Regions from separate parts of the Ruegeria sp. YTSA168 genome, predicted to be linked through region 3. Evidence: riboswitches for the same ligand, from Rfam matches in the RefSeq annotation. Region 3 holds a riboswitch; each other region holds the start of a gene.

Region 1 (9,569 bases), on a different contig from region 3:
GATTTTCGTCCTCGATGTCGAGCAGGCCATGCGTGTACGGACCGGGGAAACAAACGAAGAGGCGCTCTGAGCGCCGACACTCATATAAATTCGAGGACTGACAATGAACCTGATGAAATCTCTCATCCCTGCTGCCGCGCTTGTCGTGCTGCCGCAGATGGGTCTGGCGCAAGAGGCCGCTACCGGCGAAGCCGCGCTGCACACCCAGTATATCTTTACCACCCTGCTGTTCTTGATGGCGGGTTTCCTGGTCTTCTTCATGGCGGCAGGCTTTGCCATGCTGGAAGGCGGTTTGGTGCGTTCCAAGAACGTCGCCATGCAGATGACAAAAAACGTGGCGCTGTTTTCCATCGCCGCGATCATGTACTGGCTGGTTGGCTTCAACACGATGTATCCGGGTGACTTCAATGGCTTCTTTGCCATTGGCGGTCCGACCGTGCTGGACCCGGTAGGTGTTGACCCTGCCGAGGCTGCTTTGGACTATGCCTCAATCGGTTCGGACTTCTTCTTCCAACTGGTCTTTGTGGCTGCAACCGCGTCCATCGTATCGGGTGCCGTGGCGGAACGGATCAAACTGTGGCCGTTCCTGATCTTCGTGGTCGTGCTGACCGGTATCATGTACCCAATTTCTGGCTCCTGGCAGTGGGGCGGCGGCTGGTTGTCCGAAGCGGGCTTCTCGGATTTCGCTGGTTCGACCGTCGTGCACTCGGTCGGTGGTTGGGCGGCTCTGGCTGGTTGTCTGATCCTTGGCCCGCGTATCGGCAAGTACAAAGACGGCAAGGTTCACCCGATGCCCGGTTCGAACTTGGCGCTGGCCACCTTGGGTACATTCATCCTGTGGCTGGGTTGGTTCGGCTTCAACGGCGGCTCACAGCTGGCCATGGGCACCGTGGGTGACGTAACCGACGTGTCGCGCATCTTTGCCAACACCAACATGGCCGCAGCCTCCGGTGCTGTTGCTGCCCTGATCCTGACCCAGGTTATGTACAAGAAGCCTGACCTGACCATGGTGTTGAACGGCGCGCTGGCTGGTCTGGTTTCGATTACTGCCGAGCCTCTGGCCCCGTCCCTGTTCGGATCGCTATGGATCGGTGCAGTAGGTGGTATCATCGTGGTCTTCGCGGTCCCGATGCTGGACAAGTTCAAGATCGACGACGTTGTTGGTGCCATTCCTGTTCACCTGTTCGCAGGCATCTGGGGCACCATCGCCGTAATCTTCTACGGCGAAGCCAGCCTGATTACCCAGCTGACCGGCATCGTCGCATACGGTGTGTTCACCTTCGTCGGCGCTCTGATCGTGTGGTCCATCCTCAAAGCGGTGATGGGCATCCGTGTCAGCGAAGAGGACGAGATCAATGGTCTTGATATGGCAGAACTGGGTATGGAAGCTTATCCGGAGTTCTCCAAAGGCTAAGACCTGAGATAACCTCTCGAAGGCCGGGCGTTCTTGCCCGGCCTTTTCTTTTGCTCGACTCTGAAAACAAAAAAGCCGCACTGATCTGAGCGGCTTTTGTTTCGCTATGAAGTGCCGCTTAGACTCCAACGTCTACAATCGCCTTCGCCAGAATAGGCACTGTAGTCGCATTCAGACCGGCTATGTTCAGGCGGCTGTCGCCGACCATGTAGATCCCGTGGTCCGCACGCAGTTTCTCGACCAGTTCAGGTGCAGCACCCAGACGCGAGAACATACCGCGATGTTGGGCGACAAAACTGAACCGATCCGACCCGGTCAGACGCTGAAGCTCATCCGCCAGCTGCTGACGCAGACCCAGCATGGAGAGGCGAACCTCCTCCAGCTCAGCGGCCCAGTCGGCGCGCAAGGCGTCGTCGTTCAGGATGGTGGTCACGACCCGTGCGCCATGATCCGGCGGGAACGAATAGTTCTGGCGGTTCAGGAAGGCAAGCGTCGACTGGTTCAATGACGTCTGCGCCGCATCATCGCTGATCGCCATCAGTAGGCCGGTCCGCTCACGATAGACGCCGAAGTTCTTCGAACAAGACGCCGCGATCAGGCACTCTTTGACAGACGAGGCCACCAGACGGGCTGCCTGCGCGTCTTCCTCAAGACCGTCGCCAAAGCCCTGATAGGCGATGTCGATCATCGCAACCAAGCCTTGCGCATTGATTAGGTTCACGACCTCTTGCCATTGCACCATGTTCAGGTTCGCGCCGGTCGGATTGTGGCAGCAACCGTGCAGCAGAACCACGTCGCCCGCCTTGGCGGTTTTTAGGTCCTCGATCATACCGTCGAAATCGACGCCACGGGTTTCGCCATCGAAATAGCGATAAGCGACCGTCTCGATGCCCAGATAATTCAGGATCGACAGGTGGTTGGGCCATGTCGGGTTCGATACAAATACGCGCGCCTCAGGGTTGGCCATACGGATCATCTCGAACGCCTGACGGCAGGCACCTGTACCACCCGGAGTCGCAACGGCCGCAATATTGGCGCGCGGCACCGCATCGCCAAGGATCAAGCCGATCATCGCATCGGAATAAGCCGGATCACCGGCCAGACCGGTATAGGCTTTGCTCTCCTGCTCCTCCAGAATGCGCTTTTCGGCAGCTTTGACCGCTCGCATAACCGGGGTAACACCTTCGGCATTCTTGTAGACGCCAACACCCAGATCGATCTTTTGATCGCGCGGGTCTTCGCGGTACATCTGCATCAGCGCCAGGATCTTATCGGCGGGCTGCGGTTTGAGGTTTTCGAACATCAGGTCTCTCCGGTTGCGACGGGCAGGGTTGGGAAGGCACCCCATTCAGCCCAGGAGCCGTCATAAAGCGCGTGGTCTTTTTTACCCATGCGCTCAAGCGCAAGGCTAAGGATTGCCGCCGTCACACCCGATCCGCATGAGGTGATTGCAGGTTTGGACAAATCAACGCCTGCGGCTTCGAACACAGCGCGGCACTCTTCGGGTGATTTCATCGTCCCGTTCTTGTTCAACAGCGTTCCGAAGGGCACATTGCGTGAGCCGGGGATATGGCCCGAGCGCAAACCTTCGCGCGGCTCTGGTTCCGCTCCGGCAAAGCGGGCGGCGGAACGGGCATCGATGATCTCATGATCAGCCAGCTTGGCGGCGGCAGACACTTGTGTCACGTCGCGCACCAGATGGTTCTGAACCCGCACGGTCATATGACGATCCCGGATTACTGGGGGCAAATCCTCGATCTCGCGCCCTTCGGCCTGCCATTTTGGCAGACCGCCATCCAGCACGGCAATGTTGTCCTGCCCCATCAGGCGGAACATCCACCAGACGCGCGCAGCTGAGGACAGGCCAGAGCCATCATAGACAACCACCTGATGTCCATCCCCCACGCCCATCGAGCGCAGGCGTGACATGAACTTCTCGACCGGAGGCATCATATGCGGCAGGTCCGAGCGATGATCGGCAATATCGTCGATATCAAAGAACCGCGCGCCCGAGATATGACCTGCATCATATTCGGCTTTGGCATCGCGCCCATGCTGCGGCAGGTACCACGACCCATCCAGCACCCGCAGATCGGGGTCCTTGATATGGGCGGCAAGCCAGTCGGTGGAAACCAGGGTTTTCGGATCGTCTTGCATCAAAGCCTCCCCTAAGCGAGTCTGAGTTTCCCTATATCCGAGCGGCCAAACGTGCAAGCCATGCCAAGGCCTGCACTCCTGGGAACTGGCAATTTTTTCCAAACATGCACGTTTGCCTGCTTGACAGGTGGCACCCGGTGCCGGACACCTGCCTGACATGGTTTCCAAAGGGGAATTTCCCCCAAGGAATGAAAAGGGAATCCGGTGCGACAATACCTGTCTAGTCCGGAGCTGCCCCCGCAACTGTAGGCGGAGTTTCGCCCCATCAGGGCCACTGACCGAAGCAATCGGTTGGGAAGGCCGGGATCGAAGCCAATCCGCAAGTCAGGAGACCTGCCATGTGCAAACCGGGCGAAAGCCCAATTTTTAAACCTTTCTGCCGTCGGGTGTGACGGGAAGGAGACCAAACTATGCATATCGAACCGGGCGTCGTAAATGGCGCCAAACTTGTCCTGAGCTACGCGACCGCAACTGGCGCAGGGCTCTATACCGCTAAACTGGCATGGGACAGCCTGAAAAGCAGCGGCCTTGCCAGCCTCGCCATTCGCTCAGCCCTGACCACGGGGCTGGTTTTTACCTTCTTTGAAGTATTGCCACACTTCCCGGTCGGAGTGTCAGAAGTACACTTCATTCTGGGATCGACCCTGTTTTTGTTGTTCGGTGCAGCCCCTGCCGCCATCGGCTTGATTGCGGGCCTGTTCATTCAGGGATTTTTCCTGGCGCCTTTCGACCTGCCTCAGTTCGGGATGAACATGACAACACTGCTGGTGCCGCTTTTTGCGCTGCAGGCCTTGGCCAATCGCATCATCGCACCGAATACGGCCTACATTGATCTGAAGTATTCTCAGGCGCTTGCGCTGTCGACGGCCTATCAGGGCGGTGTCGTCATCTGGGTGGCGTTCTGGGCCTTCTACGGCCAAGGATTTGGTGCAGAAAACCTCACCGCCGTCGTCAGCTTTGGCGCTGCGTACATGCTGGTTATCCTGGTTGAACCGCTGGCTGATCTGGCCGTTTTGGCCGCGGCAAAATCCATGCGGGATTTTGGCCGGATTGGCCTGTTTACACCACGCCTTCACAACGCTGCATAACCCTGTTGCGCCGCGCTACCCTGCGCGGCGCAACCTGAAATGTTGAATGATACCGATCACGCTAATGACAATCCAGAAGCCTTCAATCAGCATCGACGCCAGATTGAAGTTCTGAAGCAGCGAATAGACAATCAAAACGGACCCCAGCAGATTTACGACGGGAAAGGCCAGATCTTCGGAATTCATGTATCGCATCTGCGTGGCGAAATAGGCGGCAACCACGATCAGGGCCCCGAAAGAGCCGATGGCATCCACAATTGTCAGGCTGTTGAAAAACTCGCTCATCAATGAACCTTGCCGTTATCTGGAACATCTGGCTGTTGCGCATAGTGATGCATGTTCAAAAACGCCGCCCCTTCAGCGCCCGCTCGATAGCCATGCGGGAGATCCGCTGCAAATCGCAGCCCCTGACCCGATTGCAAGGGCACCCAAGCCTCACCTTTCAGAATGTCCAGCGTGCCGCTGAGCACAAAGACCTCCTCGGTCACACCAGCGGCATGGGCGGGGGACTCATGGCTTTGGTTGGGGGCGAGCTGGACGTGAAACGTCTCTGCCCCCAATGCTGGATCAAAGGGAAAGACAATCTTAACCTCGATACTGCCGGGAAAGGTGACGGTCTTAAAAACCGAAGGATCACCATTCACGGTGTCGATCAACGCGCTGAGCGGCAGTTGAAACCCTTTGGCAATCTTCCACAGCGTGGCGATCGTCGGGCTTGATTCGCCCCGTTCGATCTGACCTAGCATCGCTTTGCTGACGCCTGTCATCTCAGCGACTTTCGACAGGCTCAACCCCGAAGCGGCCCTCACATCCCTTAGCTTTAGTGTTATGTCGTCCGGAGCCATGCCATTGTCTTTCGAATCTTCTTGTGCGTTATAGCGCACATATGGTACGTGCGCTATAACGCACATTCCCCGCATATCGCAACCGGGGCAAAAGGGAAACAGCATCATGCCAATGTACCGATCCAGAACCTCCACCCATGGCCGTAACATGGCCGGAGCCCGTGGCCTGTGGCGCGCCACCGGTATGCAGGACGATGATTTCGGCAAGCCGATCATTGCCATCGTCAACTCGTTCACCCAGTTCGTACCGGGTCACGTCCACCTGAAGGACCTGGGCCAGATGGTCGCGCGTGAGGTTGAAAAGGCTGGCGGTGTTGCCAAGGAATTCAACACCATCGCGGTGGATGACGGCATCGCCATGGGCCATGACGGGATGCTGTATTCCCTGCCCTCACGCGAAGTAATCGCGGATTCGGTCGAATATATGGTCAACGCACATTGCGCCGATGCGATGGTCTGTATCTCGAACTGCGATAAGATCACGCCCGGCATGCTAATGGCAGCGATGCGGCTGAATATTCCGGCGATCTTTGTCTCGGGCGGGCCGATGGAGGCCGGTAAGATCGACATCGCTGATCTGGACACCAAAAAGATCGACCTTGTCGATGCGATGGTCGCCGCCGCGGATGACACATTCACCGATGAACAGGTTCAGCATATCGAAGAAAACGCCTGCCCGACCTGCGGGTCGTGCTCGGGCATGTTCACCGCGAACTCGATGAACTGTCTGGCCGAGGCACTGGGACTGGCGCTACCGGGCAATGGCTCAACTCTTGCCACCCATGCGGATCGCAAACAGCTGTTTCTGGAAGCGGGTCGCCGGATCGTCGAGATCACCAAACGTCACTATGATCTGGACGAAAAAGGCTTCCTGCCGCGTGAGATTGCCACCTTCGATGCGTTTGAGAACGCGATGAGCCTGGATATCGCCATGGGCGGGTCAACCAACACGGTTCTGCACTTGCTGGCCATCGCCCACGAAGGCGGCGTCGATTTCACCATGTCCGACATGGACCGCCTCAGCCGCAATGTCCCCTGCCTGTGCAAGGTCGCGCCCAATACCGAGAACGTGCATATGGAGGACGTCCACCGCGCCGGTGGCATCTTCTCGATCCTTGGCGAGCTCAGCCGCGCCGGATTGTTCCACGAACATTGCAGCACGGTGCATACCCCGACCATGGGTGAGGCGATTGCCAATTGGGACATCAAGATCGCCAACAACCCCGCCGCGCAAGAGCTGTTCAAAGCAGCGCCCGGCGGCGTGCGCACCACGCAGGCGTTTAGCCAGTCGAACCGGTACAAGGAACTAGACACCGATCGCGAAGGCGGTGTGATCCGATCCAAGGAACATGCGTTTTCTCAGGACGGAGGCCTTGCGGTTCTGTTCGGCAATATCGCGTTGGAAGGCTGCATCGTGAAAACGGCGGGCGTGGATGCCAGCAGCCTGACCTTCACCGGCTCAGCCTATGTCTGCGAAAGCCAGGATCAGGCCGTCAGCGACATCCTGACCGGCAAGGTGAAAGAAGGCGATGTGGTTGTCATCCGCTACGAAGGTCCGCGCGGCGGGCCGGGGATGCAAGAGATGCTGTATCCGACCTCTTATCTAAAGTCCAAAGGCCTGGGCAAAGCCTGCGCGCTGCTGACCGATGGACGGTTTTCGGGCGGGACCTCGGGCCTGTCCATCGGCCATGTCTCACCCGAGGCGGCCGAGGGTGGCGTGATTGGTCTGGTGCGTCAGGGCGACACGATTGAGATCGACATCCCCAACCGCTCGATCCATCTGGCGGTATCAGATGAGGATCTGGCCCAGCGACGTGCAGAGCAGGACGAAAAGGGCTGGCAACCGACAGAACCGCGCAAGCGCAAGGTCTCAACCGCGCTGAAAGCCTATGCCAAACTGACCACCAGCGCCGCGAAAGGGGCGGTACGTCAGGTTTGAGTGAGAAACCCGCTAATCAAAAACGGCCCATCCATCCGGTGGGCCGTTTTTTGGCTGTGCGGACGACGTGTGAATTCGCGGCGCCTATGCCAACGGTAGCTTTTCAATGCCCTCGACGATGTCTGCGTTGAAAGCCGTCAAGCTTCTGTCAAACGGTACTCCAAATGTGTACAAAGGTCTGTCACCAGACTTCTTTGCAACACACCCTGACGTGGTGGATCCTGACCGACTCAGCTTTGTTCAAAGCCAAGCTTATCGAAACTGGCCTTTTGCTGGGAGGGTAACGCAGCCTTCCCAAAATTTGGAGGAGAAGATTTCCAAATGAGCTTGGTGCGACATGCCCCCACACAAGTATGTGCGCTTTCAGAAGCAACAATAACGAGGATCGCTCTGCAATCATGTCATTGCATTAGCTACGAATGTTTAACACACAGTGCTCTGCTCACAGGCCTGGTGCTTGAGTTATCAAATAGTCGGAAAATTTGACGAAATGACAGTCTAGCTATCGATTTCGTCAAGATAACACCTGCGATATGACCATTATCTGCGCCATTCTCGAAGGAAAACCGGAGAGAGGAGGCAAGTCATGTCGTGGAAGGTATGTATCGTTGGGGCTGGCAAAATTGGGCAGATGATTGCCGCGCTATTGAAAGATTCACCCAACTACAGTGCCACAGTTGCAGAATATGATCTGAAGGCCTTGGCCGAGATTGCCAGGCTGGGCGTTGCGACGATGCAAATCGACGCGACGAACATCGAAGAATTGACACAAGGGTTGAGCGGTTTTGATGCTGTAATCTCTGCCGCTCCGTTCTTTCTGACGCCAAACATCGCCGAAGCTGCAAAACATGCCGAGGCGCATTACTTCGATCTGACCGAGGACGTCGCGGCGACCCAGGCCGTGCGAGCACTGGCGAAAAGCAGCAAAACCGCTTTTATGCCGCAATGCGGGTTGGCACCGGGCTTTGTTGGGATCGCCGGGGCCTCGCTGGCCGCGGAATTCGACGAAATCGATAGCTTGCATATGCGGGTCGGGGCCTTGCCGCTCTATCCGACCAACGCGTTGAAATACAATCTGACATGGTCAACGGATGGGTTGATCAATGAATACTGCAATCCCTGTGACGCCATCGTAAACGGCGAACGCGTCAAGACCGCACCGCTGGAAGATTATGAAGTGCTGGGCCATGACGGGGTGGAGTATGAATGTTTCAATACCTCGGGCGGTTTGGGCACCTTGCCAGAAACGTTAGAAGGCAAGGCGCGCGCGGTGTCGTATCGCTCGATCCGATATCCAGGTCATTGTGACATTCTGAAACTGTTATTGCATGATCTGGGACTGGACCGCCGTCGCGACCTGCTGAAAGAGATCTTTGAATCGGCCTTGCCACGCACCGATCAGGATGTGGTGCTGGTTTATTGCACGGCCAAAGGCAAGATCGACGGGGCGCTGCGCGAGAAATCCCTGATCAACAAAAGCTTTGCCCGCGAGATCAACGGACAGGTCTGGAGCGCCATTCAGGTCACCACGGCCGCAGGCGTTCTGGGCGTCGTTGACCTGATGCGTACGGGCGCTCTGCCTTCCACCGGGTTTGTCCGGCAAGAACAGGTCAAACTGTCCGATTTCCTGAACACCGAATTTGGCCGGCTCTATCGCGCCGGCGACGTAACCCCACAGAACAAGGCGGCCTAAGATATGAAAGATGTTGTGATGACTGCGGAAACCACTCTGGCAAATCTGGACCTGACCACAGCCGACCTGACGGGCGGCACCCTGGCGGTGCGGTCCCCGATTGACGGGCGCGTGTTGGCCGAGGTGCATGAAACCGCCACGTCCGAGATGGAGACCATCTTTGCAAATGCCAAAGCCGCGTTCAAAGCGTGGCGCGTTGTTCCAGCGCCACGTCGAGGGGAATTGATCCGATTGCTGGGTGAGGAGTTGCGTGCCGCCAAGGACGATCTGGGCGCATTAGTCAGTTGGGAAGCGGGCAAGATCACGTCCGAGGGCCTGGGTGAAGTGCAGGAGATGATCGATATCTGCGACTTCACCGTTGGTCTGTCCCGGCAGCTATATGGCCTGACCATCGCCTCGGAACGCCCCGGCCATCGGATGATGGAAACCTGGC
Region 2 (9,569 bases), on a different contig from region 3:
GAGGCCGGGTGCGAGTGGTTGCACCTTGTCGATTTGAACGGCGCCTTCGCGGGTGAGCCGGTGAATGCCGCCCCGGTCGAGGCGATCCTGAAGGCCTGCAACGTGCCCGCGCAGTTGGGCGGTGGCATCCGCGACATGGCAACCATCGAGACCTGGATCGACAAAGGTCTGGCCCGCGTCATTCTGGGAACAGTCGCCGTTGAAAACCCCGATCTGGTGCGCGAAGCGGCCAAAACCTTCCCCGGCAAGGTCGCCGTTGGGATCGATGCACGCAACGGCCTGGTCGCAACCAAAGGCTGGGCTGAAGAAACGAACGTTCAGGTCACCGATTTGGCGCGCAGTTTTGAGGACGCAGGCGTTGCGGCGATCATCTACACCGACATCAACCGGGACGGGGCGATGCAAGGCCCAAATATCGACGCAACCGCCGCGCTGGCGAAAGCGGTTTCCATCCCTGTGATCGCTTCGGGCGGCGTTTCTTCGATTGAGGATCTACTTGCCCTGCGCGATTGTGGCGCAGCCTTGAACGGTGCCATTTCCGGACGCGCCCTTTATGATGGGGCGATCGATCTGAAAGAGGCTCTGACAACTCTCAGAGAATAGCGCGATGTTCCATTCCGCTGTCAAACGCTCGGCACTATCAGCCCGAAGCTTGCTTCATAAACGACTCAAACAGGGTGATTTCCTGGACTGTTTCAGCGTCGCGTCGGATTTATCACCACGCCAGGCAGCAGAAATCATCACCAGCTTTCCGGCATGGGCCATGGCGCTTGTTCGATTGCGCGGGTTATTGGTGGCGCCGTTCGGACTCAGCACCACTGGGCCGAGCGCAATGGATAAAGTTGGGATATTTCCAGTTGAACACGATGATGAGACCGAGGTGATCGCAGGCTTCAACGACCGCCATCTGGATTTTCGTGTTTCTGTCTTGTCTGAGAACGGCCGCATCTCGCTGGCGACCTGGGTTCACCGGCACAATCTGGGCGGACGCTTGTACCTGGCCGCAATCCTGCCCTTCCACATCCTGATCGCCAGAAACGCGCTTGCACGCGTCAGTCGCGCAAGCGCCTAGGGCTTAACCAGCCGCCGCCGCAGTCAGTTTGGCCAGCGCCCCGCGCATTTTCTCGACAACGGGCGCGTTTTCGACGTCGTCCAACTCGTCCATCGTTTCTTTCGGGTCCTCATAGGCCAACCAGACCTGACCCTCTGCATCTTGATAGGCCTGAACCTTCAATGGCAGGAACAGTCCAGCACGAGGATCGATCTGCATCGCGGGTGTGCCCAGAGCGGGGTTCCCGAAAATCAACACTTGGTTGGGTGGGATCGGCGTGCCCACCTTCTCGGCCCCTGCCGCGTGGTCAATCCGCGCAAAAACGGTTGCGCCCGCATTGCCCACGGCGGCTTCCAGTGCATCCAGCGCTTCGGCCACGGATTTTTCGGTTTGAATCTTGATAATATCGTCAGCCATGGCGGTCAGAGCGCCTCCGATTGTGAAAACTGATGCCAGAAGAAGATGTCTCATCGCAGTCGTCCTTTTGCTGAATTTCACACCTAATTTCCATGGCTTCGCCGCAGATCACAATCACAAGTCTGGCATCGGCGGGGCTTTGCCGGTAGAGGTGCGCCAAACAAAGGAAGGTTCATGCTCAAGACCCGCATCATACCCTGTCTGGATGTTGCCGATGGCCGTGTGGTCAAAGGCGTGAATTTCGTGGGCCTGCGCGATGCGGGCGATCCGGTGGAATCGGCCAAAGCCTATGACGCCGCAGGCGCGGACGAGATCTGTTTTCTGGACATCCACGCGACGCATGAAAACCGCGGCACGATGTTCGATGTGGTCCGGCGCACTGCCGAACAATGCTTCGTACCCCTGACCGTGGGTGGAGGCGTGCGCACCAAGGACGACGTGCGCGCCCTGCTGCTGGCGGGAGCTGATAAAGTCAGCTTCAACTCGGCCGCCGTCGCCAACCCGGATGTGATCGCAGAGGCCGCGGACCAGTTTGGTAGTCAGTGCATCGTCTGTGCCATCGACGCCAAAACCGTAAGCCCGGGGAAATGGGAGATTTTCACCCATGGCGGACGCAAACCTACCGGGATCGATGCGGTCGAGTTCGCCAAGACGGTTGTAGCCAAAGGTGCAGGGGAAATCCTGCTGACGTCTATGGACCGTGATGGCACCAAGGCCGGATTCAACCTGCCCCTGACCCGAGCGATCAGTGACGCGGTGGACGTGCCGGTGATCGCCAGCGGCGGTGTTGGTAATCTCGACCATCTGGTCGAAGGCGTGACCGAGGGTGGTGCAAGCGCGGTTCTGGCGGCCTCGATCTTCCATTTCGGCGAATACACCATCCGCGAGGCCAAAGAACATATGGCCGCTGCGGGTATTCCGATGAGGTTGATATAGTGCAGTGGGAAGACATCAGTGTCGTTGAACTGGAAACCGAACGAACACATTGCGATTGCTGCCGGCAGGCCTCAACCCGAGCCGTCGGGGAACTGATTTGGAAAGAAGAGTTTATCGGGTGGTTTTCGGTAGACTTTTCGGAAGTCTCGTCCAATCATCCTTCACACATCAAGGTTTATGTAGGCGATTGGTCGGACGGAGCACAAAGCGATTCACGTTGGGGAGTTTGGATTTACTGGCATTCGGAAGGGTTCTCATTGCAGGATTGGGATGATGAATATTGCAAAAACAACGATCTGTTTACCTGCCTCAACCGCGAGGACGTTTTAGGCTCAAGTTTTTCGGATGAGTTGTGGGCAATGGTCGATGCCATGGTAATGAAAGACAGCAGGCTCAAGGAATTGCACTCATCATGACGTTATTCGATCTTGAGAAGACAATTGCAGCCCGAAAGGACGCAGACCCGGACAGCAGCTGGACCGCCAAACTGCTGGCCAAGGGCCCGGAGAAATGCGCCGAGAAATTCGGGGAAGAAGCCGTTGAGGCGATCATCGAAGCCGTCAAAGGCGACAAGGATCGGCTAACCTCCGAAGCGGCAGATGTACTATACCACCTGTTGGTGATGCTGGCCGCGCGCGATGTTGCGCTGGATGATGTGCTCGCTGAACTCGAACGGCGACAAGGCACCAGCGGCATCGCAGAAAAGGCCGCCCGCTAAGCAGGGTTCCGATCTGCGCACCCCCGGCTTATGATCCTTCGGAAGGCTCAATAGGGGAACTCGGAATGATCAGAGCTTTGGCCTTTGTTCTGGCCCTTGTGAATTTGGCGGCTTGTGCCACCCCTCCCCCGGAGACCGGCGATGAGGTTCAGCGCCTTGCGACCGAAATCCGGGCATTAGGCCCCGACATTGACCCGGAAGAGGCCAACCGCGCCGCCCGGATCGCCTATTCCTACACCGCGCAACTGGTGCAGGAATATCAGATCACCGACCCCCCGCTGATCCACAATACAAAGGTCAATCAGGGGCTGCGCCCACGCGGGCTGTGTTGGCATTGGGCCGAAGATATCGAGCGCCGGTTAAAGCAGGAAAACTTCGAAACGCTTGCGTTGCACCGCGCCATCGCCAATGCCGACAACCCTTTCCGCATCGACCACAGCACGGCGATCATCAGCCGCGCCGGAGGCTCGATGTACGAAGGTGTTGTGCTGGATCCCTGGCGCTATGGCGGGGTTTTGTTCTGGTCACCGCTGTCAGACGACAGCCGATATGACTGGGTTCCGCGCGATGTTGTTCTGGAAAAACGGCGTCAGGCGCAGGTGGCACGGCTGAAACCCTATGTTGCAAACTAGGCTTACAGCTTGGATGAGATGATACCGGTGCTGAACCCACCCATGCGCAGTTCGCCAAACAGGCGCTGATATTCGATCTTCGGGCATCGATTCATCACCACATCCACACCACGGGCCTGCGCCGTTTCAGCGGCCTGAGGATGCTTGACCCCGATCTGCATCCAGATGGTCCGAAGCTTGGGGAATACCTCCAGCGCTTCGTCGACGATGGGCGGAACAGCCTCGGAACGTCGGAAGATATCAACCATATCGACAGGTTCAGAAATCTCGGACAGGGCGCTACGCACCGTTTGACCGAACAAGTCCTTGCCAGCATGGCCCGGGTTGACGGGGATCACAGTATATCCCTTCAAGGAAAGATACCGCGCCACATAATAGCTGGGCCGCACCGGGTTCATCGACACCCCAACTACCGCGATGGTTTTGGTGCGTTGCAGGATGGTTTTCAGATGCGCGTCAGAGTAGTTTGCCATGGTTGCATCCTAATCATAGCCGCAAAAAAGAAAAAAGCGCCCAAGAAGCCTTGGGCGCCAGTTGTTGGAACGAGGGACAGTGAAATGACCCGCGGCAGTTCCGTTCCGCGGTCACTGTGACATTTAGGCATGATCTGGTAAAAAAAAAGACCATGCGCTCATTTTTGTGATGACTTTTCACAAAATACGGACAATCGGCTAGTCTTCGTACAGAATGACGGGCCAATTTTCCTCGGCCAGATGAATATTCGCCGCTCTGTCCTGTTCCCACATCCGTTCAACTGCTGGGGAATGAGTGAGATACAAACGCCCATCCACGACCTGCCATGCCATGGGGTCAGTGCTTTTTAGAACCCCATTTGCCATCGCATAGGAACAATAGCCCCCGAACTGAGGTGCAAAGGCGCGCGGGTTACTTTCAAACCGCTCGCGATTTTCCTGTGACGCAAAATGCCACTGGGCCCCTTTCCACATGACAGCAATGCTCGGCTCACCCCGAACCGGTGCAGCACTGTCGAAATAGGACACCGGATCATACCCCGCCATCGCGGCCCCTTCGGTCGCATAATAGACAGGCTTGTCCTGCGCCCAAGCGACGGGCGCAAGGGCGATGGCTGTCAGTATACCGAATAGGAAACGGCGGTTTTGCATCTGGGTCCCGTGACAAAGAATCGAGCGACTAAGATGCAACTTTTGGGCGGCTGTGAAACCCCAGTTGACGTGGATGTGAACATCCTTGCGAGTGCGGAGCAGCCCTTAGTCAAAGATGTCTTCTATGACATCCCAGGCCTCATCCAGAACACGATAAAGCGTGCTCTTTTTCTTCTTCTTTTTTCGCGATTTCGGAGACGCCGCATGACTTATCGCGACCTGGTCAGGCCTTGATTTCTGAACCTTGTGCTTCGGCAGTTTCTTAAGATCGTGCAGCGGTGCGCCGCAGTTGGAACAACTCAGCTCATGCCGGTTCTGTCCTGTCAGAACCAGGGCAGCCCGTGTACCGCAGTAGCAGCAGGTGGCGATTTTGGACGGTCCGGAAATAGTACTCTCCTCGCTAATGGTGCCGAGAGGCATATAGGGCGATTGCAGCAGCATTTGAGACGTTCAGTGATCCAAATCCCCCCGATGCGTCAATTTTCACCAATTGGTCGACGGTTTCCTTGGTTTTTTGCCGCAATCCTGGCCCTTCAGCACCCAATACCAGTGCCACAGGTCGATCCCTTTGATCCCCAAGGGCAATTTCAATAGTTTCATCCGCTTCGCCATCCAGACCGAGCACCAGAAACCCCATCGACTGAAGCTCGGTTATGGCATCGGCCAGATTGCGCACCCTCAGATAAGGCTGGCGTTCCAATGCGCCGCTGGCGGTTTTTGCCAGTGCCCCGGTTTCAGGGGCAGAATGATGCCGGGTTCCGATCACCGCGCTTGCACCCAGCACTTCGGCTGACCGCAGAATCGCACCTACGTTATGCGGGTCCGTTACACGGTCCAGCAGGATCACGCGGGGGTGTTCCCGTCCGATGCAGTTCTCGGCCAAACCGCCCCACTCCAGGGGCTTAACTTCAAGTGCCGCGCCCTGATGCACAGAACCCGCGTCAATTGGGGCATTGAATTTTCGCGGGTCAACCATCTCGGCCTCAATCCCCGCAAATTCAATGGCTTCAACCAGTTTGTCCTGCGCATTTCGCGTTACAATCAGGCGCAGTTTTTGGCGTTTGGGGTTCATCAAGGCGTCGCGCACGGCGTGCAAACCAAACAGCCAAACCGTCTCGGCGGCCGCCGCTTTTCGCGCCTGTTCCTTTTCGACAACCCACTTGGGTTTTTTCATTCTGAGGGCCTCCGGGCCGTGAATTCGCTTTCCTGCGTCAAAGCCGTATTTTCCTGTTGACGCTCCTTTGGTGCGCTAGTAATCACGCCTCCACGTCAGGTGCAACGCCTGACAGTGGGCGACAGGCCGCAAGGTGTGGCAGGGGACTGTAACTCCCTCGCGGAGACGCACGCCTGGTTCGATTCCAGGGTCGCCCACCACTCTCACAAAGCTTCCAGATACCAGAGCAAAACGCACCCGCCAATGGCCCGTGTCTGCTGTTATGAATGGCAGTCTAGTTATTCGTCAAACATTTGGTTCAGTGAAGTGATCGCTGTCAAACCTTTCGAAAGCCGCAGGCTAAGCCCTGACATGCCGCCCAACGACCGCCACAGGTCGTTTTTCTGCACCCGGCGTTGCGGTTGTCGGCGACACGCTTGACAAGCACCGTATCAGTGCCGCATGTCCGATCCGTTGGTGTCCTCGTAAGAGGATGAAAAGGGAATGCGTCAACGGGTTTACCGCCAAACGCAGCCGCCCCCGCGACCGTGACCGGAGAGGGTGCCCAAAGCCACTGGCCAAAGGCTGGGAAGGCGGGACATCCGACAGGGTATACACCCTGACATCCGCAAGCCGGGAGACCTGCCAGCGCCCGAAGATGAAACCGGACGGGGTGTTCCGGTGTGGGGCTTGGATCGGCCCACATGAAACCCCGTCCCCCAGATTTGACTAAGGGGGATGAGAGAGATGAATAAAGCCGCACCAGTTGAACTGCTGGTCTGCACGACATGCCGCCGTGGCCTGGCGATCGAAGACGACACCCAGCGCCCTGGTGCCTTGCTGCACAAGGCGCTGGAACAGGCCGGCGTGCCAGACGGGATCGACCTAAAGCCTGTGGAATGCCTGTCAAATTGCGATCAGGGCTGTTCCATCGTGCTGCGTGGGGGACCCGCGCGTTGGACTTTTGTCTACGAAAACCTCAACGAAACCGACCATGTCGAAACGATCATCGAAGGTGTGACCAAGTATTTGGCCACTGACGATGGTTTGGTCAAATGGCGCGAACGTCCTGAACATTTCCGCAAAAACTGTGCGGCCCGTATTCCCCCGATTGGAGCTTGACCCATGTCTACTCTCGAAAAACTTCCCGTCACTGTCATCACCGGCTTTCTGGGCTCGGGCAAAACCACGCTGGTCAAGCATCTGATGCAGAACCCGCAGGGCAAACGCCTGGCCGTTGTGGTCAATGAATTCGGTGATGTCGGTGTCGATGGCGATATCCTGAAATCCTGCGCCATCCCGGATTGCCCGGCAGAGAACATCATGGAGCTGGCGAACGGCTGCATCTGCTGCACCGTGGCTGACGATTTTATCCCGACCATCGAGGCGCTGATGGCGCTAGAGCCGCGCCCTGAACATATTCTGATCGAAACCAGCGGTCTGGCCCTGCCCAAACCACTGCTGAAAGCGTTTGATTGGCCAGATATCCGGTCTAAAATCACGGTGGATGGCGTAATCGCTCTAGCGGATGCCGAGGCTGTCGCCGCTGGTCGCTTTGCGCCGAATGTCGAGGCCGTGGATGCCCAGCGCTTGGCGGATGACTCGATTGACCATGAAACCCCGCTGTCAGAAGTATTCGAGGATCAGATATCCTGCGCCGATATAATCCTGCTGACCAAACCGGATCTGGCCGGTCCCGAAGGCGTGGCAAAGGCCAAAGCAATCATCGCCGCCGAAGCGCCGCGCCCGCTGCCTGTGGTCGAAGTCGCCGAAGGTGTCGTGGATGTGCGCGTTGTGCTGGGCCTGGAGGCCGCTGCCGAGGATGACATGGATGCGCGACCCTCGCATCACGACGGCCATCATGACCACGAACATGACGATTTCGAAAGCATCATTGTCGAGTTGCCCGAACAGTCTGATCCACTTGATCTGGTCACCAAGATCGAACGTCTGGCGACAGAGTTGAACATCCTGCGCGTCAAAGGCTATGCCGCTGTTCTGGGCAAACCCATGCGCCTGCTGGTGCAAGCCGTCGGCGCGCGTGTTCGCCATCAATATGACCGTCCGTGGGAACCCGGCGAAGACCGCCGCTCGCGCATGGTGGTTATTGCCGAGCATGATGACATCAAAGAGGCCGCGATCCGCGATATTCTTGTGGGCGTGACCGAGGCTGCCGAGTAAGCCACATGCACGTTGTCTTCCGCGAAAGCCACGGGTTAGAGGAATCCGAGACCCCATTCGATCTGGGCCAAAGCCCGGCCGATCTGGTGGTGTTGTCGTTTTCCGATAGCGACCTTGGCGCTTTCGCGGCAGGCTGGCATCGCGGTGGTGGGCCCGAGGGTCGGATGCCGACCCTGCGGCTGGCAAACCTGACTGCGCTAAAGCATCCGCTGTCTGTCGATACCTATGTCGAACAGACGCTTGAAGGTGCAAAGGGCATCCTGATCCGCCTGATCGGCGGGGTACCCTATTGGTCCTATGGGGTGCAGCAGGTTCTGGCGTTGGCACAGACCAAGGGAATCGCAGTGGCCGTTTTGCCCGCAGACGGGCGCGAAGACACACGGTTGGATGACTATTCCACCCTGCCCGTCTCAACCCTGCGCCGCTTGGCGCATCTTTGCGATACAGGCGGTGAGGTCGCGGCGCAGGCTGCGCTGGCACAGATGGCATTGGCGGCGGGGCTTTATGCCGGGCCGGTGATGGGTGCAAAGACAATTCCCGAATGCGGTGCATGGTGCCCGGATCGTGGCGTAATCCCGGTGGATACCGCGTTCGAAGGCGATGCCAAACGCATCCTCGTGACGTTCTATCGCGCCTATCTGACCTCAGCCGACACCGCCCCTGTCGCGGCCCTGATCCGCAGCATCCGCGCGCGAGGCTTTGAGGCGGTGGGCCTGTTCGCCCCTTCGCTCAAGGCTCCGGCTGCCGCCGACTGGCTGCGTGAACAAGTGGTTGCCTTGGCCCCGTCCGCTATCATCAACGCGACATCTTTCTCGGGCAAAGGTGCATCGGGCAGCTCGCCGCTCGACGTTGCGAATGTCCCGGTGTTTCAAGTGGCGCTGGCCACCTCACGCCGCAAAGCCTGGGCCGAGGCGGAACGTGGCCTATCGCCTGCCGACCTCGCCATGCATGTGGTGCTGCCCGAGGTGGATGGGAGGATTTCCGCGGGCATTGCCTCGTTCAAGGAACCGGGCAGGCGCGATCCGCATCTTGAATACTCGCGCTTTGCCCACCGAGCTGAACCTGAGCGGATCGAAGCGATTATCGACCGCGTCTCAGGTTGGCTGAACCTGCATGGCACACCCAAAACCGATCAGACGCCTGCGCTGGTGCTGTCTACCTACCCTGGCAAGGATTGGCAGATGGCGCATGCAGTGGGTTTGGATGCGCTGGCTTCAGCCGAGGCAATGTTGTCAGACCTGCAAGACGAAGGATATGATACCGCCCCTGCCGAGCCGATTGCAGCAACGCTGCTGAACGCTCGGATGTCATGGCCACTGCAGGACTACCTGGCAGCATTGGCCGAACTGCCCGAGAA
Region 3 (9,569 bases):
AGGCATTCGAGGACGCCTCGGCGTCTTTGTAATATCCGGCCATGACCGTGTTGCCCCTAATGGCAATCTCACCTTGCGTGGCACCATCGCGCTGTACCGGCGCGCCGCTGTCACGGTCGATCACCGTGACCTCTTCGACCATCGGAAAGGCGATGCCCTGTTGGGCTTGCAACTCGGCCTGTTCCGCTGGGCTTAGATCGTTCCACTCCTCCTGCCAGAGGCATTGCGAGATGTGACCGTAAGTCTCGGTCAGACCATAGACCTGCATGACGTCAAATCCCATCGCGCGGGTCTTTTCCAAGACCGAAGGGGGCGGAGGCGCGCCTGCGGTCAACACGCGGATCGCAGGTTCAAACGGGGCGGCGTCGCTTTCGGCTTCGGCCAGCATTTGCAGCACGATGGGGGCGGCACCGAAATGGGTCACACCATGGGTGCGGATCGCCTCCAGAACACGGTCTGCGACGGGCGCGCGCGTAAAGACAACCGTACCTCCTAGCATTGCCATCAGCCAGGGATGCCCCCAGCCGTTGCAGTGGAACATCGGCACGACGGACAGGTATACCGGATAGGGCGGTATCTGCCACGCGGTGCCCGTACCCAACGCCATCAGGTAAGCGCCACGGTGGTGATACACGACACCCTTGGGGCGGCCAGAGGTGCCCGAGGTGTAGTTCAGCGCAATTGCGTCCCACTCATCTTCGGGAAGATTTATCGGCAAGGGCGGGGCCGCGGCCAGCGCCTCATAGGTCTGGCCACCGAGGCTTTCACCAGTGGCCGCAGGATCGGCGATTTCGACCACAGGTATTGTGCGACCCAGCAGATCAAACGCTTTGGACAGAAGCGGCACCAGTTCCCGGTCCACGATCACCAGCTTAGTGTCCGCATGGTCCAGGATATAGGCGATGGTTTCGGGCTCGAGCCGGGTGTTGAGCGTATTCAGCACCCCTCCAGTCAGGGGCAGGGCAAAATGCAGCTCAAACAGTTCCGGGATGTTCGGGCTGAGGACCGAGACCGTATCGCCCTTCTGCACGCCAAGTGTTGCCAACCCACTAGCCACCGCGCGAATACGGGTGGCGGTTTCCGCCCAGCTTCGTCGGATGTCACCATAGATAACGGCCGTGCGCGCGCCGTGCAGGGATTCCGCGCGGCGCAGGAAGGACAAAGGTGACAAAGGCACATGGTTGGCCCGTGTCTTCTGAAGAGCTTCGAAATGGAGGCGCATCCGGGTCCCGCCTGTCTTAGCTGTTGGGCCGCACGCGGGCGGCGGTTTTGTTGGCAAAGGCTTCCAGCCGTTCGCGGGCAGCAGGTTGGGTGTTGACCACGCCACCGACCACGGCTTCGGCATAAGCTGCATCCATGCCGGACATGTTATTCAAGTGGCTGATCGCCGAACAGATTGCAAAATTGGTCAGAGGTAGGTTCTGTGCGATTTGCTCGGCCAGTTCCATTGCCTTGGCCATGCTGCCGCCGTCTTCAGTGATGTACTGCGCCAGTCCCAGATCGACGGCCTCCTGCCCCTGGTAGACGCGACCGGTCAGGATCATGTCGATCATGCGGTATTTGCCGATCATGTCCGATACGCGGATGGTTGCGCCTCCGCCCGTGAAAATCCCGCGCTGACCCTCGGGCAAGGCGAAATAGGTGCCGGGGTCGATGACGCGGATATGGGCGGCGCTGGCAAGCTCCAGCCCGCCGCCAACCACCGCGCCTTTCAGGGCGGCGATGATCGGCACACCACCATATTCCATCTTATTGAACGCCTCGTGCCAGCGCAGGCAGACATGCATGAAGTCATCCGGGCTGCGGTCGGCTTTCCAGTGTTCGACCAGATCAAGCCCCGCGCAAAAGTGATCGCCCTCGCCGGTCAGCACAACAGCCCGAACGTCGGCCATACGTGCGCCGCTGAAAAAACGGATCAGCTCCTCGATCGTTGCCACATCCAACGCATTGCGCTTGGACGGGCGGTTCAGGGTCACAACATAGAGGCCGTTGTCACGCTCGGAAATCGCGAGGTTCTCATAGGTGGCGGGGTTCACGACATCATTCATGAGTCAGATCCTTATAAAGGCGTTATTCAGGGAAGTCCGCGTCAAGCAAGCTGCGCGCGCCGTGCAGAATGCGGGCGTGTTCGGCGCTGCATTCAGGCAGGATGTGCAGGGCGAAAAACAGCGCGGTGGCGATCTTTTGTGTCATGAACTCGGTGTCCTGTCCCGCTGCTAGGGCTGCCTGCGCGGGGGTGATGCTTTTGGCCAGTTTCCAACCTGCGGCGAGTGTACCTGAAAGCATCAGAAACGGAACCGAGCCCGCAAAAGCGGCGTCGATATCTTTGCGGCTACTATCAAGCAACCACTCCAGCGCTTCCTCAAACACGCCGCGTGCCTTTGCTAGGCTTGCGCCGATGACCTGCGCAGTAGCATCGCCTTCTGCCAGCTCGGCCTCGGTCGCCGCAATGCGGGCGGCGAACCGGCGGGCGGTCTCGCCCCCGTCGCGCATGACCTTGCGTCCCAGAAGGTCGTTGGCCTGAATGGCGGTGGTACCTTCGTAGATCGGTAGAATACGGGCATCGCGGTAATGCTGTGCGGCGCCGGTTTCTTCGATGAAGCCCATGCCGCCGTGGATCTGAACCCCCTGCGAGGCAACCTCGACCGCGCGTTCCGAGCAGAAGCCCTTGACCAGCGGAACCATGAACTCGGCCAGAGCGGCGATCTCCGGGTCTTCCTGATGGTGTGCGATGTCCAGCAACCCGGCTGTGGCCGCCGCCATCGCGCGACCACCCTCTGTCAGGCTGCGCATCCGCATCAACATGCGGCGCACGTCGGGGTGTTCGATGATCGCCACCGCCTCCTTGACCTGACCATTCACGGGGCGGCTCTGGACCCGGTCCCGCGCATAAGTCAAGGCGCGCTGATAGGCGCGTTCTGATGTCGCGACGCCCTGAACACCGACGGAAAAGCGCGCGGCGTTCATCATGATGAACATGTATTCCAGCCCGCGGTTTTCCTCACCGATCATGAACCCGATGGCGTCCTTGTATTCCAGCACAGCAGTCGGACTGGCGCGCACGCCCAGCTTGTGTTCGATGCTGACACAGTTCACCGAGTTCTCGGCCCCGACCGAGCCATCCGCAGCCACCATCTTCTGAGGGACAATGAATAGGCTGAGACCCTTCGGTCCCGCAGGTGCATCAGGCGTGCGCGCCAGAACCAGATGTATGATGTTCTCTGTCAGGTCATGCGCACCATAGGTGATGAAAATCTTGGTGCCAGAAACGCCATAGCTGCCATCCTCGCGCTGCACCGCCTTGGTCGAGACGCGACCCAGATCGCTGCCCGCCTGCGGTTCGGTCAGGTTCATCGTGCCCGACCAACGCCCGGCAATTAGCGGCTCTAAGTAGATGGCTTTCTGCTCATCCGATCCAGTCAGCAGTAATGCCTCGATCGCGCCATCGGTGAGCAGTGGGCATAGGCCAAAGCTCATATCGGCAGCATTCAACATCTCAACCGCCGCTGCGCCAACGGTTTTCGGAAGACCCATTCCGCCGTACTCCACTGGATGGGTCAGGGCCTGCCAACCCATTTCGACGAATTGTGCATAGGCTTGCGCGTCCCCTTCAGGCATCGTCACCCGCCCATTGTCGAACCGGGCACCCAGCGTATCGCCGATATGGGACAAGGGTGCGATTTGTTCACTGCAGAACCGGGCGTAACCCTCCAAAGCCGCGCCAATATCCGCCAGATCATAATCCGCATACACCGCCATCGAGGATACCTGGTCCCAATGAGACAGGTGTTCAATACAGAACATCAAATCCTGCACGGGCGGTTGATAGGACATGCCTGTTTCCTTTCGACGACTATGGTTTCACGTCATGTATCTACGCGAAGACTTGCAGATAAGCTCATATCTTGACAAGATTGTATCCGATTACGCCAATTCGAAGCCGTTATGACCCGTCCTGACCCCATCTCTCTGACCACCGTATCAGCGGGTTTTATCCAGGATTGGCTGGACGCTCTTAGTTCGTGTTGCACACCGTCGGTAATGCGTTCACTTCTTGCGCGCTCGGGGCTGCAACCTGGCTCGATGGCATCGACCCAGCGCGTTACCCTGAATGAAATCGCACAGCTCTATCAGCTGGCCGCGCCCGAGACCGGCGACGAAATGATGGGGCTGTGGAGCCGCCCAATCCGGCCTCGCGCCCTGCAACATCTGGTGACCGTGCAACGCGAAGCAAGCAGCCTGACCTCGGCCCTGTATCGGTACTCGACATTCTGGAACCTGTTGCTGGATGATTTCCGGCTGGATTTGCACTCAGAGTCTGATCAGGTGGAGCTAAAGCTGTTCCCTTATCTGAATCACACTCGCGCGCACCGCTTTGGTCATATGTTGATCCTGAAATTGGCGCATGGGCTTTTGTCCTGGCTCAGCGGGGCAGAGACGCCGGTCAGAACTGTGCACTTTGCCTTTCCCCGCCCCGATTTCGCAGCCGACTATGCCGTGGTGTTCCCCTGCCCCGTTGAATTTGACGCGCCGCAGACAAGCATTCTGTTCGACCCGAATGAGTTTACGCGCCCGATTGCACGCAGTTCTTCCGAAGCCTCTGTATTCCTTCAACGCGCACCCCTTGATTGGATTTTCACCAGCTCACGTGCGCATACCAGCAGCCTGCGGGTTCGCGCCTTTCTATACGGCGCGTCCTGGCAATCCTGTCAGTTGCCGGATGCTGCTCAGGCCCTGAAAATGACACCACGTACGCTGAACCGGCGGTTGAACGAAGAAGGCACATCCTTTCAGGATATCAAGGACGCGCTACGCCGTGACATCGCCATAGGTGCCCTGCAACAGGGACAGGATAGTATCGAGCAGATCGCCTATGACACCGGCTTTTCAGCCCCAGCAAATTTTCACCGGGCCTTTCGGAAATGGACAAGCCGGACGCCCGGGTCGTACAAAAATAATCTCATCCCATAGCGACGCTATATATTGACATCAACCGCCTGACAGACCCAATATAGTGTTGCTTCGGTTCTTTCGATTCATATCGGAAGCTAAGAGGGAAACCGGTGGAAAACCGGCGCTGCCCCCGCAACTGTAAACGGAGAGTTCGGCTGAACACGCCACTGAAAGCGTGCTTTTGGGAAGGCCAGTCCGAACGTCGATCCGCAAGCCAGGAGACCTGCCGGGCGAGACTGATAACCACGAACGGAGGGTTCGGGGGCGTGATTGGGGCCTGTTTAGCCCTTGCGTCCTCGACTTTGAACTAAAAAGGACAGAGGACGACATGAGCATTACCGTATATTCTAAACCCGCTTGCGTACAATGCACCGCCACCACACGTGCACTGGATGCCAAAGGTATTTCCTATGACGTCGTTGACCTGACCGAAGATGACAGCGCCATGACCCATGTGACCGAGCTGGGCTATCGTCAGGCCCCCGTAGTTGTGGCAGGCAGTGATCACTGGTCGGGTTTCCGCCCCGACATGATCGCCCAACTGGCCTGACCCATGACTGCGCCGCTCCCGGCGCTGGTTTATTTCTCATCGAAATCCGGAAACACCCACCGCTTTGTTTCGCGGCTGGGCCTGACCTCTTTCCGCATTCCGAACGGAATGGACCCGCTGTCTGACCCTGGACACCCCTATGTGCTGATCAGCCCCACCTATGCCGATGGCGAAGGTCGTGGGGCGGTTCCAAAACAGGTGATCCGGTTCCTGAATGATCCAGGCAGACGCGCCGGGATCGTCGGAGTGATCGGCACAGGCAACCGCAATTTCGGTGCGACCTACGCTTTGGCTGGTCGCATCATTGCCCAGAAATGCAACGTACCGCTGCTCTATTCGTTTGAGCTGGCCGGAACAGAAACTGATATCGCCCGCGTCCGCGCAGGGCTGGAAAAACTAGGGAGACATCTATGCTCGACAGCAGCGTAAACGAGCAAGACTACCACGCGCTGAACGCGATGCTGAACCTCTATGACGGCGAGGGGAAGATCCGGTTCGATGCCGACCGTATAGCCGCGCGGCAGTATTTCCTGCAGCATGTGAACCAGAACACGGTGTTCTTCCACTCGCTGGATGAAAAGCTGGGGTATCTCGTGTCCGAGGGCTATTACGAAGTGGCCGTTTTGGACCAATATTCCAAGAACTTCATGCGTAAAATCTGGGATGCGGCCTATGCCAAGAAATTCCGGTTCCCAACCTTTCTGGGCGCATTCAAGTACTACACCTCCTACACGCTGAAGACTCGCGATGGGCAGCGCTATCTTGAACGCTATGAGGATCGTGTTGTCATGACCGCGCTGGCGCTGGCGCGCGGGGATGAGGCGCTGGCGATGTCGTTCATGGAAGAGATCCTCGAAGGCCGTTTCCAACCCGCCACGCCCACCTTCCTGAACGCAGGCAAAGCCTCGCGCGGAGAACTGATCTCGTGCTTTCTGCTGCGGCTAGAGGACAACATGGAAAGCATCGGGCGTGGCATCAACTCCGCCCTGCAACTGTCTAAACGCGGCGGAGGTGTAGCACTGTTGCTGACCAACATCCGCGAACATGGCGCGCCGATCAAAGGGATTGAGAACCAGTCCTCGGGCGTGATCCCGGTGATGAAACTTCTGGAAGACAGCTTTTCCTACGCCAACCAGTTGGGCGCGCGGCAGGGGGCGGGTGCGGTGTATCTGAACGCACACCACCCGGACATCATGCGCTTCCTCGATACCAAGCGCGAAAACGCCGATGAGAAAATCCGCATCAAGACGCTGAGCCTTGGCGTAGTGATCCCCGATATCACTTTCGAGTTGGCGAAGAAGAATGCCGATATGTATCTTTTCTCGCCGCATGACGTCGAAAAGGTCTATGGCGTGCCGTTCTCGGAAATCTCGGTGACCGAGAAGTATCACGAGATGGTCGATGACAAGCGCATCCGTAAATCCAAGGTCAACGCGCGCGAATTCTTCCAGACAATTGCCGAGATCCAGTTCGAGTCTGGCTACCCTTATGTAATGTTCGAAGACACGGTGAACCGGATGAACCCCATCGCGGGCCGGATCAACATGTCGAACCTGTGTTCCGAGATTCTGCAGGTGAACGAGGCGTCCGAGTTCAACGATGACCTCAGCTATTCCCATCTGGGCACGGATATCTCGTGCAACCTCGGCTCATTGAACATCGCCAAGACGATGGATGGCGGTGATCTGGGCCGCACCGTCGGGGCTGCGATCCGCGCGCTGACGGCAGTGTCCGAGATGTCGGCGATTGACTCGGTGCCGTCGGTGCGTCGGGGCAATGATGAAAGCCACGCGATTGGTTTGGGTCAGATGAACCTGCACGGGTTCCTTGCCCGCGAACACATCCACTATGGCTCGTCTGAGGGGGTTGAGTTCACATCCGTTTACTTTGCCACCATGGCCTATCACGCGATCCGCACCTCTTGCGATCTGGCGCAGGAGCGCAAGGCATCGTTCAAGGGGTTCGAGAAGTCCGACTACGCCTCAGGCACCTTCTTTGACAAATACACCACCCGCGATTGGCTGCCCGAAAGTGAGCGGGTCAAGGCTCTGTTCGATGGCATGACCCTGCCCACGCGCGAAGACTGGGCAACGTTGAAGACCGATGTGATGAAGCACGGCCTCTATAACCGCAACCTTCAGGCGGTGCCGCCAACCGGGTCGATCAGCTATATCAACAACTCGACCTCTTCGATTCACCCCATCGTCTCGAAGATCGAAATCCGGAAAGAGGGCAAGATCGGCCGCGTCTACTATCCGGCAGCATTCATGGACAATGACAACCTTGAATACTACCGTGATGCCTATGAGATCGGCCCCGAGGCGTTGATCGACACTTATGCGGCGGCGACCGAACATGTCGATCAGGGCCTGTCGCTGACCCTGTTCTTTCCGGCCGAGGCCACGACCCGCGATATCAACCGTGCGCAGATCTATGCGTGGAAGAAAGGCATAAAAACCATTTATTACGTGCGTCTGCGCCAGGAAGCCCTCGAAGGGACCGAGGTGCAGGGCTGTGTATCCTGCTCGTTGTAAGGGGCCCGTGACAATGAAAGACATGATCCAAACCAAGATCCCCCGCGCCATCAACTGGAACCGGCTGGAAGATGACAAGGACCTTGAAGTCTGGAACCGACTGACGGTCAATTTCTGGCTACCAGAGAAGGTGCCGCTGTCCAACGACATCCAAAGCTGGGCCACGCTGACGGACCATGAAAAGCAGCTGACAATCCGCGTCTTTACGGGCTTGACTCTACTGGACACGATCCAAAACACGGTTGGTGCACCTGCCCTGATGCCCGATGCTGTCACTCCGCATGAAGAGGCCGTGCTGACCAACATCGCCTTTATGGAAGCGGTGCACGCACGCAGCTACTCTTCGATCTTCTCGACGCTGTGTTCGACCAAGGAAATCGACGAAGCCTTCCGCTGGTCCGAAGAGAACCCGCATCTGCAAGCCAAGGCCGAGGCGATCCTGAAAACCTACGCGCCCGGCAACGATCCGCTGAAACGCAAGATCGCGTCGGTGTTTCTGGAAAGCTTTCTGTTCTATTCGGGCTTCTATCTGCCAATGTATTGGTCCAGCCGCGCCAAGCTGACCAACACCGCAGACCTGATCCGCCTGATCATTCGGGATGAGGCCGTGCATGGCTATTACATCGGCTACAAATTCCAGCGCGGCTACGAGAAGTTGTCCGAAGCTCAACAGCAGGAGCTGAAGGACTATGCCTTTGGCTTAATGTTCGAGCTTTATGGGATTGAGAACCAGTACACCGAGGAACTTTATGATGAGATCGGCCTGACTGAGGATGTGAAGGTCTTCCTGCATTACAATGCCAACAAGGCGCTGCAAAACCTCGGGTTCGAAGCGCTGTTCCCACCCGAAGTCTCTGAGGTGAACCCGGCAATTCTGGCCGCCCTCAGCCCGGACAGTGAAAACCACGACTTCTTCTCGGGCTCCGGCTCCTCCTATGTCATCGGCAAGGCGGTTGCGACCGAAGACGAAGACTGGGATTTCTGAATCAGACCGGGCAGCGCAGGTTCAGGACTGATTGGTCCTGAACCTAAGTCCGCGAGGCCTCAAATGCCGCCCAAGCCGTTTCAAAGGCTTCAAAATCAAACCCGGCAGCGCGTGCCGGTGCCAGGATCAGTCTCTCGGTTTCCAATAGCTTGATGATTGCCTGTTCCAACTGGCCCACGACCTCGGGCGGAATCACCAAAGCGCCGTGGCGGTCAGCGTGGACAAGATCGCCATTCTGAATCTCTAGGCCGAATATCGACACCGGGGTGCCGATTTCGCGCACATGCACGAAACCGTGGCTTGGCCCGATTGACCCGGCTACAACCGGGAAATCATCCGGCAGATCACCCAGATCACGCATCACACCGTTGGTCAGCGCACCGCTGATGCCGAACCCTTTGTGGACGGTGGTATTGATCTCGCCCCAATAGGCGCCGATGCAGTCGGGATAATCAAGGTCTTCAACCACGGTAACAGCCGGGCCAGTTCCGGTTGCCATATGTCGATAGTAGTCCATCCGGCGTTGGCGGATCACCTCGGGCAGTTC

Evidence for each region. Region 3 has a riboswitch for cobalamin ahead of nrdH (glutaredoxin-like protein NrdH). Riboswitches for the same ligand answer to the same signal wherever they lie in the genome.
Region 1: linked by a shared signal. The riboswitch ahead of AC2FFE_RS16500 (energy-coupling factor ABC transporter permease) and the one ahead of nrdH (glutaredoxin-like protein NrdH) in region 3 are both predicted to bind cobalamin.
Region 2: linked by a shared signal. The riboswitch ahead of AC2FFE_RS03480 (DUF1636 family protein) and the one ahead of nrdH (glutaredoxin-like protein NrdH) in region 3 are both predicted to bind cobalamin.

What each region holds. Positions count from the first base shown of each region.
Region 1 is NZ_JBXWMW010000011.1:7,224-16,792, reverse strand. It holds gene AC2FFE_RS16520 (P-II family nitrogen regulator) at 1-70, shown strand, start outside; gene AC2FFE_RS16515 (ammonium transporter) at 104-1,414, shown strand; gene AC2FFE_RS16510 (amino acid aminotransferase) at 1,533-2,717, opposite strand; gene sseA (3-mercaptopyruvate sulfurtransferase) at 2,717-3,571, opposite strand; cobalamin riboswitch at 3,713-3,926, shown strand; gene AC2FFE_RS16500 (energy-coupling factor ABC transporter permease) at 3,982-4,659, shown strand; gene AC2FFE_RS16495 (CBU_0592 family membrane protein) at 4,675-4,944, opposite strand; gene AC2FFE_RS16490 (helix-turn-helix domain-containing protein) at 4,944-5,504, opposite strand; gene ilvD (dihydroxy-acid dehydratase) at 5,611-7,443, shown strand; gene AC2FFE_RS16480 (saccharopine dehydrogenase family protein) at 8,030-9,136, shown strand; gene amaB (L-piperidine-6-carboxylate dehydrogenase) at 9,155-9,569, shown strand, end outside.
Region 2 is NZ_JBXWMW010000001.1:681,001-690,569, forward strand. It holds gene hisA (1-(5-phosphoribosyl)-5-[(5-phosphoribosylamino)methylideneamino]imidazole-4-carboxamide isomerase) at 1-603, shown strand, start outside; gene AC2FFE_RS03425 (DUF2867 domain-containing protein) at 608-1,072, shown strand; gene AC2FFE_RS03430 (DUF302 domain-containing protein) at 1,076-1,522, opposite strand; gene hisF (imidazole glycerol phosphate synthase subunit HisF) at 1,643-2,404, shown strand; gene AC2FFE_RS03440 (hypothetical protein) at 2,404-2,820, shown strand; gene AC2FFE_RS03445 (phosphoribosyl-ATP diphosphatase) at 2,814-3,122, shown strand; gene AC2FFE_RS03450 (hypothetical protein) at 3,188-3,754, shown strand; gene AC2FFE_RS03455 (CoA-binding protein) at 3,757-4,227, opposite strand; gene AC2FFE_RS03460 (YHS domain-containing (seleno)protein) at 4,426-4,878, opposite strand; gene AC2FFE_RS03465 (hypothetical protein) at 4,984-5,298, opposite strand; gene rlmB (23S rRNA (guanosine(2251)-2'-O)-methyltransferase RlmB) at 5,279-6,052, opposite strand; tRNA gene AC2FFE_RS03475 (tRNA-Tyr) at 6,169-6,252, shown strand; cobalamin riboswitch at 6,490-6,695, shown strand; gene AC2FFE_RS03480 (DUF1636 family protein) at 6,779-7,153, shown strand; gene cobW (cobalamin biosynthesis protein CobW) at 7,157-8,212, shown strand; gene cobN (cobaltochelatase subunit CobN) at 8,218-9,569, shown strand, end outside.
Region 3 is NZ_JBXWMW010000002.1:383,107-392,675, forward strand. It holds gene AC2FFE_RS05525 (AMP-binding protein) at 1-1,222, opposite strand, end outside; gene dmdD (methylthioacryloyl-CoA hydratase) at 1,239-2,048, opposite strand; gene AC2FFE_RS05535 (acyl-CoA dehydrogenase family protein) at 2,071-3,834, opposite strand; gene AC2FFE_RS05540 (AraC family transcriptional regulator) at 4,042-4,971, shown strand; cobalamin riboswitch at 5,006-5,198, shown strand; gene nrdH (glutaredoxin-like protein NrdH) at 5,282-5,503, shown strand; gene nrdI (class Ib ribonucleoside-diphosphate reductase assembly flavoprotein NrdI) at 5,507-5,932, shown strand; gene nrdE (class 1b ribonucleoside-diphosphate reductase subunit alpha) at 5,914-8,037, shown strand; gene nrdF (class 1b ribonucleoside-diphosphate reductase subunit beta) at 8,051-9,022, shown strand; gene AC2FFE_RS05565 (RraA family protein) at 9,066-9,569, opposite strand, start outside.